3 linked regions of the Prosthecobacter sp. genome follow. The protein of the gene in region 3 interacts with the protein of the main gene of each other region in a pairwise test. Links are inferred from orthologs where the notes say so. Each region holds a gene or a part of one and is shown on either strand. Other genes may lie near its edges.

The links.
Region 1: the proteins of dnaE (region 3) and U1A53_RS02340 interact in binary tests that used the Escherichia coli proteins (3 or more experiments, as listed by UniProt). The link is inferred for Prosthecobacter sp. from one-to-one orthologs.
Region 2: the proteins of dnaE (region 3) and dnaX interact in binary tests that used the Escherichia coli proteins (3 or more experiments, as listed by UniProt). The link is inferred for Prosthecobacter sp. from one-to-one orthologs.

What each region holds. Positions count from the first base shown.
Region 1 is NZ_JAXMIH010000005.1:334,448-337,643, reverse strand. The notes cover bases 365-3,196. They hold U1A53_RS02340 (pyridoxal phosphate-dependent aminotransferase), read right to left. Parts: upstream 2,444-3,196; coding sequence 1,286-2,443; downstream 365-1,285. Other genes in these bases: U1A53_RS02335 (hypothetical protein), read left to right, coding at 2,497-3,196; U1A53_RS02345 (hypothetical protein), read left to right, coding at 756-1,265. Also shown: U1A53_RS02350 (succinylglutamate desuccinylase/aspartoacylase family protein), read left to right, coding at 1-136. UniProt on the Escherichia coli protein: Shows aminotransferase activity with methionine and histidine as substrates, and to a lesser extent also with phenylalanine.
Region 2 is NZ_JAXMIH010000015.1:157,578-160,857, forward strand. What follows is about bases 1-2,916. They hold dnaX (DNA polymerase III subunit gamma/tau), read left to right. Parts: upstream 1-510; coding sequence 511-2,322; downstream 2,323-2,916. Other genes in these bases: U1A53_RS18080 (hypothetical protein), read left to right, coding at 1-411; U1A53_RS18090 (peptide MFS transporter), read left to right, coding at 2,376-2,916. Outside these bases: more of U1A53_RS18090, read left to right, coding at 2,917-3,280. UniProt on the Escherichia coli protein: Part of the beta sliding clamp loading complex, which hydrolyzes ATP to load the beta clamp onto primed DNA to form the DNA replication pre-initiation complex.
Region 3 is NZ_JAXMIH010000006.1:76,738-81,535, forward strand. What follows is about bases 403-4,472. They hold dnaE (DNA polymerase III subunit alpha), read right to left. Parts: upstream 4,122-4,472; coding sequence 603-4,121; downstream 403-602. Other genes in these bases: U1A53_RS03185 (ElyC/SanA/YdcF family protein), read left to right, coding at 403-601; U1A53_RS03195 (hypothetical protein), read right to left, coding at 4,176-4,472. Also shown: more of U1A53_RS03185, read left to right, coding at 71-402; more of U1A53_RS03195, read right to left, coding at 4,473-4,798. UniProt on the Escherichia coli protein: DNA polymerase III is a complex, multichain enzyme responsible for most of the replicative synthesis in bacteria. This DNA polymerase also exhibits 3' to 5' exonuclease activity. The alpha chain is the DNA polymerase catalytic subunit.

The sequences.
Region 1 (3,196 bases), on a different replicon or contig from region 3:
GCCGCATGCGCTGGAGATCGTTTTCGAGACGCCCGCGCTTGCACCGATGGACGCGCAGGTCAAAGCGACCGTCGCCGCCGTGAAACGCATCCTGGCGGAATACCGCGAGCTGCAGGCGTATGCGGCGAACTTGTAGCGTTCAGCGGCGCATAAGGTCGGGATTCAAAGAGGTTTAGCCATAACGCTGTTGACGAACTCGACGGAATTGTTTCTCATCAACTAGTTAGGCTTCATTCCATGCAACCTCTAAGGCTAGAAATCGACACTCGAAATGATGGCTCCGCTGATTCCTTTCAAGCGGGGTGTCTGGAATTTAGCCGCCTCCGCGCCATTCCACAGTTTCTGCGACACGAGGTAAATTCATCGTCGCGGCACGTAGTCCATCTTTTCGCGAAGGGACCAGATATCCAAAGAGACAGCCCGCAGATTTATGTGAGCATGTTTCGATTGCCTGAGTCGGAGCCCATGTTCTCGGAGCGTCTAAAATCCACGGAGGCTGTGCGCGTAGACTTCCGTCTTCCGGATTCGCACCGTTTTGATCTCACTCTTTTGGCGTTTCCTTCCATACCCCCCGAGTTCTGCCATGAAGCATTTCGGATTGCGGACGGGCCTGCTCGCAGAATCGTCCATGTATACCGATCCAGTCATTGGGCAGTGATTGTGGAGTTCTCCTTAGCGTCCGTTAATTTCATGGATCGAGGGTTCTTCCGTAATTTTGCGGAGAATTGCAAATTTACCCCCCTCACGCAGCCATTATGAATCCATTATCCCGCATTGATTGGGACTACATTGCTACGATTTATGAAACCGGAATCCCCAGGCTTCTGAAAGAAGTCGATAAGGTGGACCCGATGGCACTATGTTTCTGGAACGATTCTAACGGTGGGTTCAATTTCGATATATACCAAGTCGTGGTCGACGAGCACCTCAAATCACTTGAAGGACTTGCAAAAATCCCCGGAGAGAAGCAAATCCGTTTGGGCGATCGAGTGCCAAACTGGGGTCAAGAATGGTCTCAACTAGACGATATCTTCGAGGAGGTCGGAGATGAACTCGCGGATGAAGATGACTATGAGTCTCTCGATGAAAAAATCAGGAGTACGTTAAGGGACGTAGCCGAACGATTTGCCGCCCTGAATTTTGGCATGGCCTCCGACCTAGCAGTCTGGTGGATGATCACGGGTGAAGTCTATCAAGATCCCGCAGGGGCATGGCGAAGCATTGGCTTTCGATCCACGAAGAGTGGTCACGCAAATGGGTCCTAACGTTGACGTTGGCCAACTGCTCACCGTCCCCGCTTCAACCTCTCCAGCTTCACCCCCGCCGCATCCAGCGTCTCCACCTGCTTCGCGAAGTGGAAGCGAATGAAGCGGTGTTCGGGTTCGCGGAAGAAGCTGGAGCCGGGGACACCCGCGACGCCGATCTCGCGCACGAACCATTCGGCGGCCTCGGTGTCGGTGGCGAAGCCGAGGGATGAGATGTCCATCAACACGTAGTAAGCGCCGTGCGGTTCGGTGAACGGCAGGCCAGTGGCGCGGAGATGATTGAGGAAGACATCGCGCTTCGCGGTGTAGAGATCGCGCAGGCCGTGGTAGTAGCTGTCCGGCAGCTCCAGTCCGGCGATGGCGGCCTCCTGCAAGGGCGCGGCAGCGCCGACGGTGAGGAAATCATGCACTTTCCGCGCCTGCGCGATGATGTGCGGCGCGGCCTGGACATAACCGAGCCGCCAGCCGGTGATGGAGTAGGTTTTGGAGAGCGAATTGCACACGATCACGCGTTCTGCGGCTCCGGGCAGCGAATGCATGTAAACGTGCTCATGCGGCGCATAGACGATGTGCTCATAAGGCTCGTCGGTGATGACGAAGGCGTCGTGTTTTTCGGCGAGATCGAGGATCGTTTGCAGTTCGGCACGCGTGAAGACTTTGCCGGTCGGATTGGATGGATTGCAGACGATGATGGCCTTCGCGCCTTGGGCGAAAGCGCGGGCGAGTTCATCGGGATCGAAGCCGAACTGCGGCGGACGCAGCGGGACATAGATCGGTTCAGCGCCGGAGAGGATGGCATCGGCGGCGTAGTTCTCGTAGAAGGGCGAGAAGACGATCACTTTGTCCCCCGGCTCGCAGCAGGTCATCATCGCGCACATCATCGCCTCCGTGCTGCCGCAGGTGACGACGAGGTTTTGATCAGGATCGATCGCCGTGCCGGAGAAATGCGTGATCTTCCGCGCCAGCGCCTGCCGGAAGCGCGGCGCGCCCCAGGTCACGGCATATTGATGAAACGGGCCGCGAGTGGCACGTTCGAGCGCGGCAAGCAGTTCCTCAGGCGGATTGAAGTCGGGGAAGCCCTGCGAGAGATTGATCGCGCCATGCTGGTTCGAGAGCCGCGTCATCGCGCGGATGACGGATTCGGTGAAGGCGTGGAGTCGGCGTGAGGTCGCGGGCATCCTTGCGCATTTGGCGAGATGCCGCGAGGCTGCAAGCGCCCGTCTGCATCGTCATGTTACTGAAACACCTCATCCACGCCCTTCTTCTGCTGGCTTCGTCCGCTCAAGCGACGGAAAGCTGGCATTACCTCGACAACGGCCAGGTGAGGCTTGGTGTGAACCTCAAGGCCGGAGCCTGCATCGGCTGGTTTTCGCCTTCGGGTTCACAGGACAACCTGCTCAACGCTTACGATGTGGGCCGTTATGTGCAGCAGTCGTATTATGGCGATGAGGACGGCAGCGACTGGAACGGCAAGCCGTGGCGCTACAATCCGGTGCAGGGTGGGAGCTGGAAAAATGCACCTGCGGAAGTCGTGGAGACGAAATTCGACGCCACCAGCTTCTACGCGAAGACGAAGCCACGCCACTGGGCCACGGGAGAGTTCGCACCCGAGTGTGTGATGGAAGAATGGCTGCGACTTGATGGCGGACTGGCGCGATTGAAGTTCAAGATGACTTACACGGGCGAAAAAACGCATGCACCGAGGCATCAAGAGCTTCCCGCGCTGTTTGTGACGCCGAAGCTCGACACGATGGTGTTTGTGGATGCTGAAAAGAAGCTCACGCGCAAACAGCCCGGCTTTCCGAACGAATACATCCGCGTCAGCGAACCATGGTGCGCGTGGGTGGACTCAAGCGATCACGGCATCGGCCTGTTCATGCCTCACACCGATCAAGCAACGTGCTACCGCGTGCGCAACGGCAACAAGGGCG
Region 2 (3,280 bases), on a different replicon or contig from region 3:
TGCCTCACCGCGCTCAAGGATGGCGGCGAAAAAGCACTCGCCGAGGTCATCAAGGAGTTTACATCCATGGAAGGAACCTTCGCCGGTCGTGTCACGATGCCGGACAAGACGGGCGCCTCGCTGAGAATCACCATCAAAGGCGGGCGCGTGACCGGCAGTTTCTCGCAGAGCACTTCACAGAACTTGGGCACTGTAAGCACCACCCGCCACTTTGCGGCCACCGTCACTGGCAAGATGGACCTTGCCTCGGGTGCCATTGAAATGCAGGCTAAAGGCAGGATCACAGCTACTGCTACGGCGGACAAAAAGACACAGACTCACAGCATGGAAGGGGAGTGGACTTTCCGCGGCAGCTTCAACGGCAACGGCTACAAGGGGTCCACAGAAATGCCGTGGAGCGTGTCGCATTGAAATGGCGCGAGGATTAGTTTCGTCACCCTGCTCGTTCAAAGTTGCTGTGAATGCGGTGGAAGCTCTTGCTCAGGTGGGCACGTTCGCTAGCCTGACCTCGTGAGTTACCAAGTTTTTGCCCGGAAATACCGCCCCCAGACTTTCGAAGATGTGCTCGGACAGGACCATGTCGTGAGAACATTGAGGAATGCCATCGCCCAGCAGCGGCTGGCGCATGCTTATCTGTTTGTCGGGCCGCGTGGTACGGGAAAGACCTCGACGGCACGTATTTTCGCCAAGGCGCTGTGCTGCAAGGAGGGGCCGAGCATTGATTTTGATCCGAATGACGAGCTGTGCGTCGAAATCGCCGAAGGGCGCTGCATGGACGTGCTGGAGATCGACGGTGCGAGCAACAATGGTGTGGAGCAGGTGCGCGAACTGCGGGACAACGTGAAGTATGCCCCCTCGCGTTGCCGGTACAAAATCTACTACATCGACGAGGTACACATGCTGACGACCGGGGCCTTCAACGCGCTGCTCAAGACGCTGGAAGAGCCGCCGCCGCACGTGAAGTTCATCTTTGCCACAACGGAGCCGAACAAGATCCTGCCGACGATCATCAGCCGCTGTCAGCGTTTTGACCTGCGCCGCATTCCAAATGCAGTGATCGCGAAGCATCTGCTGCACATCGCGAAGCTGGAAAAGGTGAATCTGGATGAGAAGGCCGCATATGCGATTGGCAAAGGAGCGGAAGGCGGGATGCGCGATGCGCAGTCGATGCTGGACCAGTTGGTGGCATTCTGTGGCGAACACATCACCGAGCAGGACGTGCTGGACGTGTTTGGCTTCACTTCCGGCGAAGCGGTCGCGCAACTGGCGCGGCACATCCTCGAAAGCGACACCGTGGGCGCGTTGCGGGCTGTCTATGAGCAGAACGAGGCAGGCAAAGAGCTGGGGCGTTTCCTGGGAGATCTGATCCAGCATTTCCGCACGCTGTTGGTGCAGCAGGCCGATCCTGAGGCTGCGGCGGAAGATTTGAGCCCGGAGGTGATTGAGGAAGTCATCGCACAGGCTGGCATGGCCAACACGGAGCAACTGCTGCGCATCGTTGATGGTCTCGCGGAAGTGGACTCACGCATGCGCTGGGCCAGCAACAAGCGGCTGCATTTTGAACTCGGTGTGATCCAGGCGGTGCAGAGCCTCAATGAAGTTTCGATCAGCGATGTGATTGATGCGCTGGATGGCGGCAGTGGTGCAGGTCTGCCGAAGCAGGCACCGAGGACGCAGCCGACGGTGCAGGTGAGCCGTGCGCCAGATCCTGTGAAAGCCGTCGAACCGGTCAAGCCGCAAGCCGCCGTCGTGCGTGAGGAACAGCCTGCGCCGGTAGCCGCCAAGGTGGAAGAGCCAGAACCGGTGATGCCTGAGCCAGTGGAAGCAAAAGAAGCGGTGAGCGAGACGGATTTTTGGCCGCAATTGGTCACACAGGTGCAGGAACGGCGCCCATTGGCGGTTTCATGGTTGCAGGCCGGCACGATGCTCGGCATCACGCGTAACACGATCAAGGTGGGCTTTCCGCCGACGGAGAGTTTTGCCCGCGACAGCCTGCTGCGGCCTGCGCAGGTGAGTTTTCTCGAATCTATGGCCCAGGAACTTCTCGGCAAGCCGATGAAGTTCGAATTCGTGCTGGATGCGAGCTTGAAGCCGCCTGCGTTTTCCGAGATCGGCCTGGGATTGATGGATGATCCACCGCCCGCTGCCAAACCTGCGTCCACACCGAAGGCGGAGGCCAAACCCGCGCCGAAAGAGGAAGCAAAGAAACCTGCCGCAGCGGTAGAACCTGCGCCCGCCAAGGCCAGCGATGACTTTTACAACGATCCGCTGATTCAAAGCGCGATGGTGAAGTTCAAGGCGAAGCTGGTGCCCGCAGGCTGAGGAACCATTGGCGTTTTGAGGAATGCCGTCTTGGATGGCGGACTCCTCACGCCATGACTTCTGAACCCACCGGCCATCCCCGCGGCATCTACACGCTGTTCTTCACGGAAATGTGGGAACGCTTCAGTTACTACGGCATGCGGGCGTTGCTGGTGCTTTACATGGTGGCCGAAGTGCAACGTGGCGGCATGGGGTTGACGGATGAGATGGCCGCCGCGATCTACGGACTTTACACGGCGCTGGTGTACATGACTGCCTTGCCGGGTGGCTGGGTGGGGGACCGGCTTCTTGGGGCTAAATCGGCGGTGTGGTGGGGAGGCGTCATCATTGCCTGCGGCCATCTGGTGCTGGGCATTCATCGCACCGAGGCATTCTTCATCGGTTTGATCCTGGTGGCGTTCGGTTCAGGACTTCTGAAATCGAACATGAGCGCGCTGGTGGGCCAGCTTTATCCTGAAGGCGGCGCACGTCGTGATGCGGGCTTCACGTTGTTCTACATGGGCATCAATCTCGGCGCGTTTCTCGGCCAGATGCTCTGCGGCTGGCTGGGCGAAGGAGTCGGCTGGCGCTGGGGTTTTTCAGCGGCGGCGGTGGGAATGTTTCTCGGGCTGGTGCAGTTCAAAGCCACGAGCAGGCATGTGATGCAGATCGGCGAGCGCGTCGAGCATGCGGGGCAGAACGTGAAGCGTGAATGGATTTTGCTATGGCTGTCACTCGTGGCGGTGATCACGGTGGTCGTTCTGTGTGTGACCGGGGTGATTCAAATCGACGTGCTTGCGCTCGCCAAGAGCACGGCGTGGTTCATCGGTGGTGTGGCGGTGTTGTATTTTCTGTGGGCGTTCCTGTTTGCCGGACTCGACACCATCGAAAAGAAGCGGCTGGTGGTCATCGTCGTGCTGTTTCTCGCCTCCGCCTTGTTCTGGGCGGGCTTTGAGCAAGTGGGATCTTCGTTCAGCAT
Region 3 (4,798 bases):
GGGTGTCGCATTCGTGTTTGGGTGCGAGTGGTGGGTCGCGAGAACGGCGAAAGGGAGCTGTTTCGATGACATGAAAGCGGTGCCAGAGGCTCCGGTGGCGGTTGTTTTGGGCACTTCACCGCGCTTGGCCGATGGAAGGGCCAATTTGTTCTTCCTCCCGCGCATGGAAGCGGCTGCCGCGTTGTTCAAGGCGGGCAAGGTGAAGGCGTTGATCGTCAGCGGAGACAATGGCACGCGGGGTTACGATGAACCGACGGAGATGAAGCGCGTGCTGGTGCAGATGGGCGTGCCTGAGTCGCGGATTGTGTGTGATTACGCAGGTTTCCGCACTCTGGACTCGGTGGTGCGGGCCAAGGAAGTGTTCGGGCAGCAGCGGCTGATTTTTGTTTCACAGGGATTTCATAATGCGCGGGCGATCTATCTGGCTCGGGCATTTGAGATCGAAGCGTGGGGCTTGAACGCGAAGGCCGTGCCGGTGACACTGTCGGTGAAGACGTTCCTACGCGAGAAACTGGCCTGCGTGAAGGCGGTGCTGGATGTGAACGTGCTCGGCACACGGCCGAAGTTTCTCGGCGAGAAGGTCGCGGTGCCGGTGGAGTGACCTACAACCAAACTGTTAGCGCACGGCGCAGATCAGGGCTGGGGGTGACACGCAGTTCCTCGCCCACTTCCAAACGGGCCTTGTGGCCGTTTTGACTGATCTCGAGGAAGACGGGAAGAGTGCCGGGGAATTGAGAGAGAACCTCGTGGATGCGTTCGAGATCGGTCTCATCGTGCTGGCGGGTGTTAAGGCGCAGGACAATCGGTTTGGGCGGCGCGGGCGGCTTCGGTGGCGCGGGCAGCGACGGATCGGGATCGTTCGCGTTGCGGGGTTTGGCGGCTTTGGGCTTGAGCGGCTTTGCGTCGTTGCAGGTGACGCGATTGCCGTCGGTCTTTTGATCCTTGCTGACACGAATGCGGAAGGCCATCACGGCACCATCGGCGAGCACGTCCTTGAGCTTCTCGTAGTCGTCGCTCCAGCACATCATCTCCTGCACGCCGGTGAAGTCTTCCACTTTGAAGGTGGCAAAGGCCCGGTTGTCCTTTTTCGAGTAGCGCACCTCAAGCTGGCTCAAAATGCCGGCGATGGTGTGGGTACTGGCTTTTTCCTTCGTGTCGATCTCCTCAATGGCGGCGATCTTGGTGAGCTTCACCGAGTCGAAATGGCCGCGGTAGCTGTCGAGCGGATGGCCGCTGACATAGAAGCCGAGCAGTTCTTTTTCAAAGGCGAGCACCTCGTCCGTGCTCCACACAATGGAAGGCGTCTCAAGTTCGTTTTTCTTCGATTTGGGCTTCGCCAGATCGAAATCATCGAAGAGACCGCCTTGTCCGGATTTTTTGTCCTTCTGCATCGACGCGGCGGAGGCCAGCACCTGCTCCAATTTGGCAAACATGACGGCGCGCAGCTCGCCGGTGAAGTCGAAGGCTCCCGATTTCACAAGCGCTTCCATGAGCTTCTTGTTCACAGCGCGGTTGTCGAGTCGCGCGGCGAAGTCTTCGAGACTGGTGAAGGGGCCGTTTTTGGTTCGCTCCTCGATGGCGGCCTCCATGGCGCCTTCACCAACGTTTTTGATGGCGCTGAGACCATAGCGGATGGCGTTGGGATTTTCCTCCTCGGTCTCGAAGCGTTCGGGCGCGAACTTGAGCGCGGATTTGTTGATGTCGGGCGGCAACACCTTGATGCCCATCTCAAAGCACTCGCTGACGAAGTTCGCTATCTTGTCGGGATTGCTGATTTCGTAGCTCAGCACCGCCGCCATGAACTCGACGGGGTAGTTCGCCTTCAAGTAGGCCGTGCGATACGTCACGATGCCGTAGGCAGCGGAGTGCGACTTGTTGAAGCCGTATTGCGCGAATTTTTCGAGCAAGTCGAAGACGGCGTTGGCCTGCTTGTCAGAGATGTTGTTCGTCTTGAGGCAGCCTTCGACGAAGATGAGGCGCTGGCGGGCCATTTCGGCGGCGTCCTTCTTGCCCATGGCACGACGGAGCAAGTCCGCTTGTCCGAGCGAAAAGCCAGCGAGCACGTTGGCGGCCTGCATGACCTGCTCCTGATAAACCAGGATGCCGTAGGTCTCCTTGGCGATCTTTTCGAGCAGCGGATGCGGATACTCGACCTTCTCCTCGCCCTTTTTGCGTTTGATGTAGTCCGGAATGAACTGCATCGGGCCCGGGCGATACAGTGCGAGGATAGCGATGATTTCCTCGATGGTATCCGGGCCGAGCTGCTTGCAGGTGTTGACCATGCCACCAGATTCCATCTGGAACACGGCGACCGTTTCGCCGCGTTTGATGAGATCGAAGGTCTTGGTGTCTTCGAGAGGCACATCGGCCACTTTGAAGCCGGGAACGCGCTTGTTGATCCAATACTCGGCCTCGTGGATCACCGTCAGCGTTTTGAGGCCGAGGAAGTCCATCTTGAGCATGCCGAGCTCGGTGAGCGGCTTCATCGCGTATTGCGAGAGGATGGCGTCTTCCTTGTCCCGCGTGAGGGCGATGAAGTTGTCCAGTCTGCGGTCGCCAATGACGACGCCGGCGGCGTGAACACCGACACCGCGTGTGAGACCTTCGAGGAAGGTGGCGTGCCGCCAAAGCTCCTGCGCGTTGGTGTCGGCTTCGAGCTTCGCGGCGAGTTCGGGGTTTTTCTTCACCGATTCCTCCAGGTCGATGTTCAGCTCGTTCGGGATCATCTTTGACAGCGTATCGCTGTCGCCGTAGCTCCAGCCGAGCACGCGACCCACGTCGCGGATGACCGATTTGGCACCCATCGTGCCGAAGGTGATGATGTGGCAGACGCTGAGATCGCCGTACTTCTCGCGAACGTATTGGATGACTTCCGGGCGGCGTGTCTGGCAGAAGTCGATATCGATGTCGGGCGGGCTGACACGCTCGGGATTGAGGAATCGCTCGAACACCAGTTCGAAGCGCAACGGGTCAATGTCAGTGATGGCGAGGCAGAAGGCGACGAGCGATCCGGCGGCGGAACCGCGGCCCGGGCCGACGGGAATGTCGTGCTCGCGCGCCCAGTTGATGAAGTCCCAGACGATGAGGAAGTAGCTGGTGAAGTTTTTTTCCTTCAACAAGGCGAGTTCGACCTCCATGCGCTCGTGCAGCACCTCGTCATTGAGCGCACGATCACGGCCATAGCGGCGCTCCAGGCCTTCCATCGTGAGCTTGCGCAGGTATTCATTGCGATCGCCGCCGTCAGGCATCGGATACTGCGGGTAGCGTTCGATGGAGGTGGAATCGAGATGGATCTTGAGATCGCAGCGCTCGGCGATCTCCAGCGTGGCGTCGCAGGCCTCGGGCACCTCGGAAAAAAGCGCGCGCATTTCCTCGGCAGTCTTGAAATAGACCTCCGGGGAGTAGGTCATGCGGTTCTGATCGTAGATGCTCGCACCGGTGCCGATGCAGATCATGATGTCGTGGGACTCGTGATCGTTGCGGTTCAAAAAATGGACGTCGTTGGTGGCGACGGTTTTGAGGCCGTACTGCTTTCCCCACTCGACCATCTGCCGGGCGCTTTTGCGCTGGGCCTCCATGTTGTGGTCCTGGATTTCGAGGTAGAAGTTCTCGGGACCGAAAATGTCACGGAACTCCTGCAGGCTCTTTTCGGCCTCGTCCTTGCGGTCGGAGAGCAGCAATTCGTTGATCTCGCCGTTGATGCAGCCGCTGAGGCAGATGAGGCCCTTGGAATGTTCGCGCAGGGCATCTTTGTCCACGCGGGGCTTGTACCACTGGCCTTCGAGATGGCCTTTGGTGATGAGTTTGGAGAGATTGTCGAAGCCCTCGTTGCTTGAAGCGAGCAACGTGAGGTGGGAGGAGCGTTTGCGGCCAGGAACCTCGTTTTTGTCCATCATCGAGCCTGGCGCGAGATAGGCCTCGCAGCCGAGGATGCTCTTCACCTTGGCCTTCTTGGCGGCCATGTAGAAATCGATCGCCCCATACAAATTGCCGTGGTCGGTCATGGCAACGGCGGGCATTTCCAGCTCCTTCACACGCTTCATGAGCGTGTCGATGCGCACGGCTCCGTCGAGGAGCGAGTATTCGGTGTGCAGGTGGAGATGGACGAAGGAATCGGGCATGCGGCGGGGGGCAGGACTAACCCCGTTTCGGAGAGGTGAACAAGAGGGAGTTGTTCACAATGGGCCATCGCTACGCGGCCTTCGGTGGAGCCGGTGATGGTGGCGATAACGCTTCAACAACTGCCAGCCGACAGTGACGATGATGCAGGCAACGGAGAGCGCGATGATGAGGTAAAGACGATTGGAGTTGGAAGGCGGAAGTGGTGCCGGGGATGCGGGAGGAGGTTCGGCAGCCTGGGTGAACTGAAAAGCCCGGCTAGTTTCACCCGGAAAAATCACCTGCGGACGCAGTTCGGCTTTCCCCGCCTGGGTGTGCAGCAGGATCAGGCTGGTGTTGGCGTCTTTGGCAAACTCGATCTGGAATGTGGCCGCCCCTGTTGGCACCCGCCCTTTGACGGTGGCGAGCAAATGCACCTCCTGAGTGTCCTCTTTGAACGGCGTGTTGTCGGCTCCGTCGATGGCCTGGACCTCACAGGCGGGCAGGACGCTTTTTTGACCTCCAAACAGCACGCCGAGCGCACTGGAGAGGTATTCCTGCGCTTTCTGATGCGTGGCGGCCATCTGATCCGGTGTCTGCTCCCGGTACCATGAGGCGGGGACGGGGGGCAGCGTTGTGGGATCAGCGGCCAGGAAGGTTCGTGGATCCACATTGATGCGCAGAACGTAGCTCTGATCGG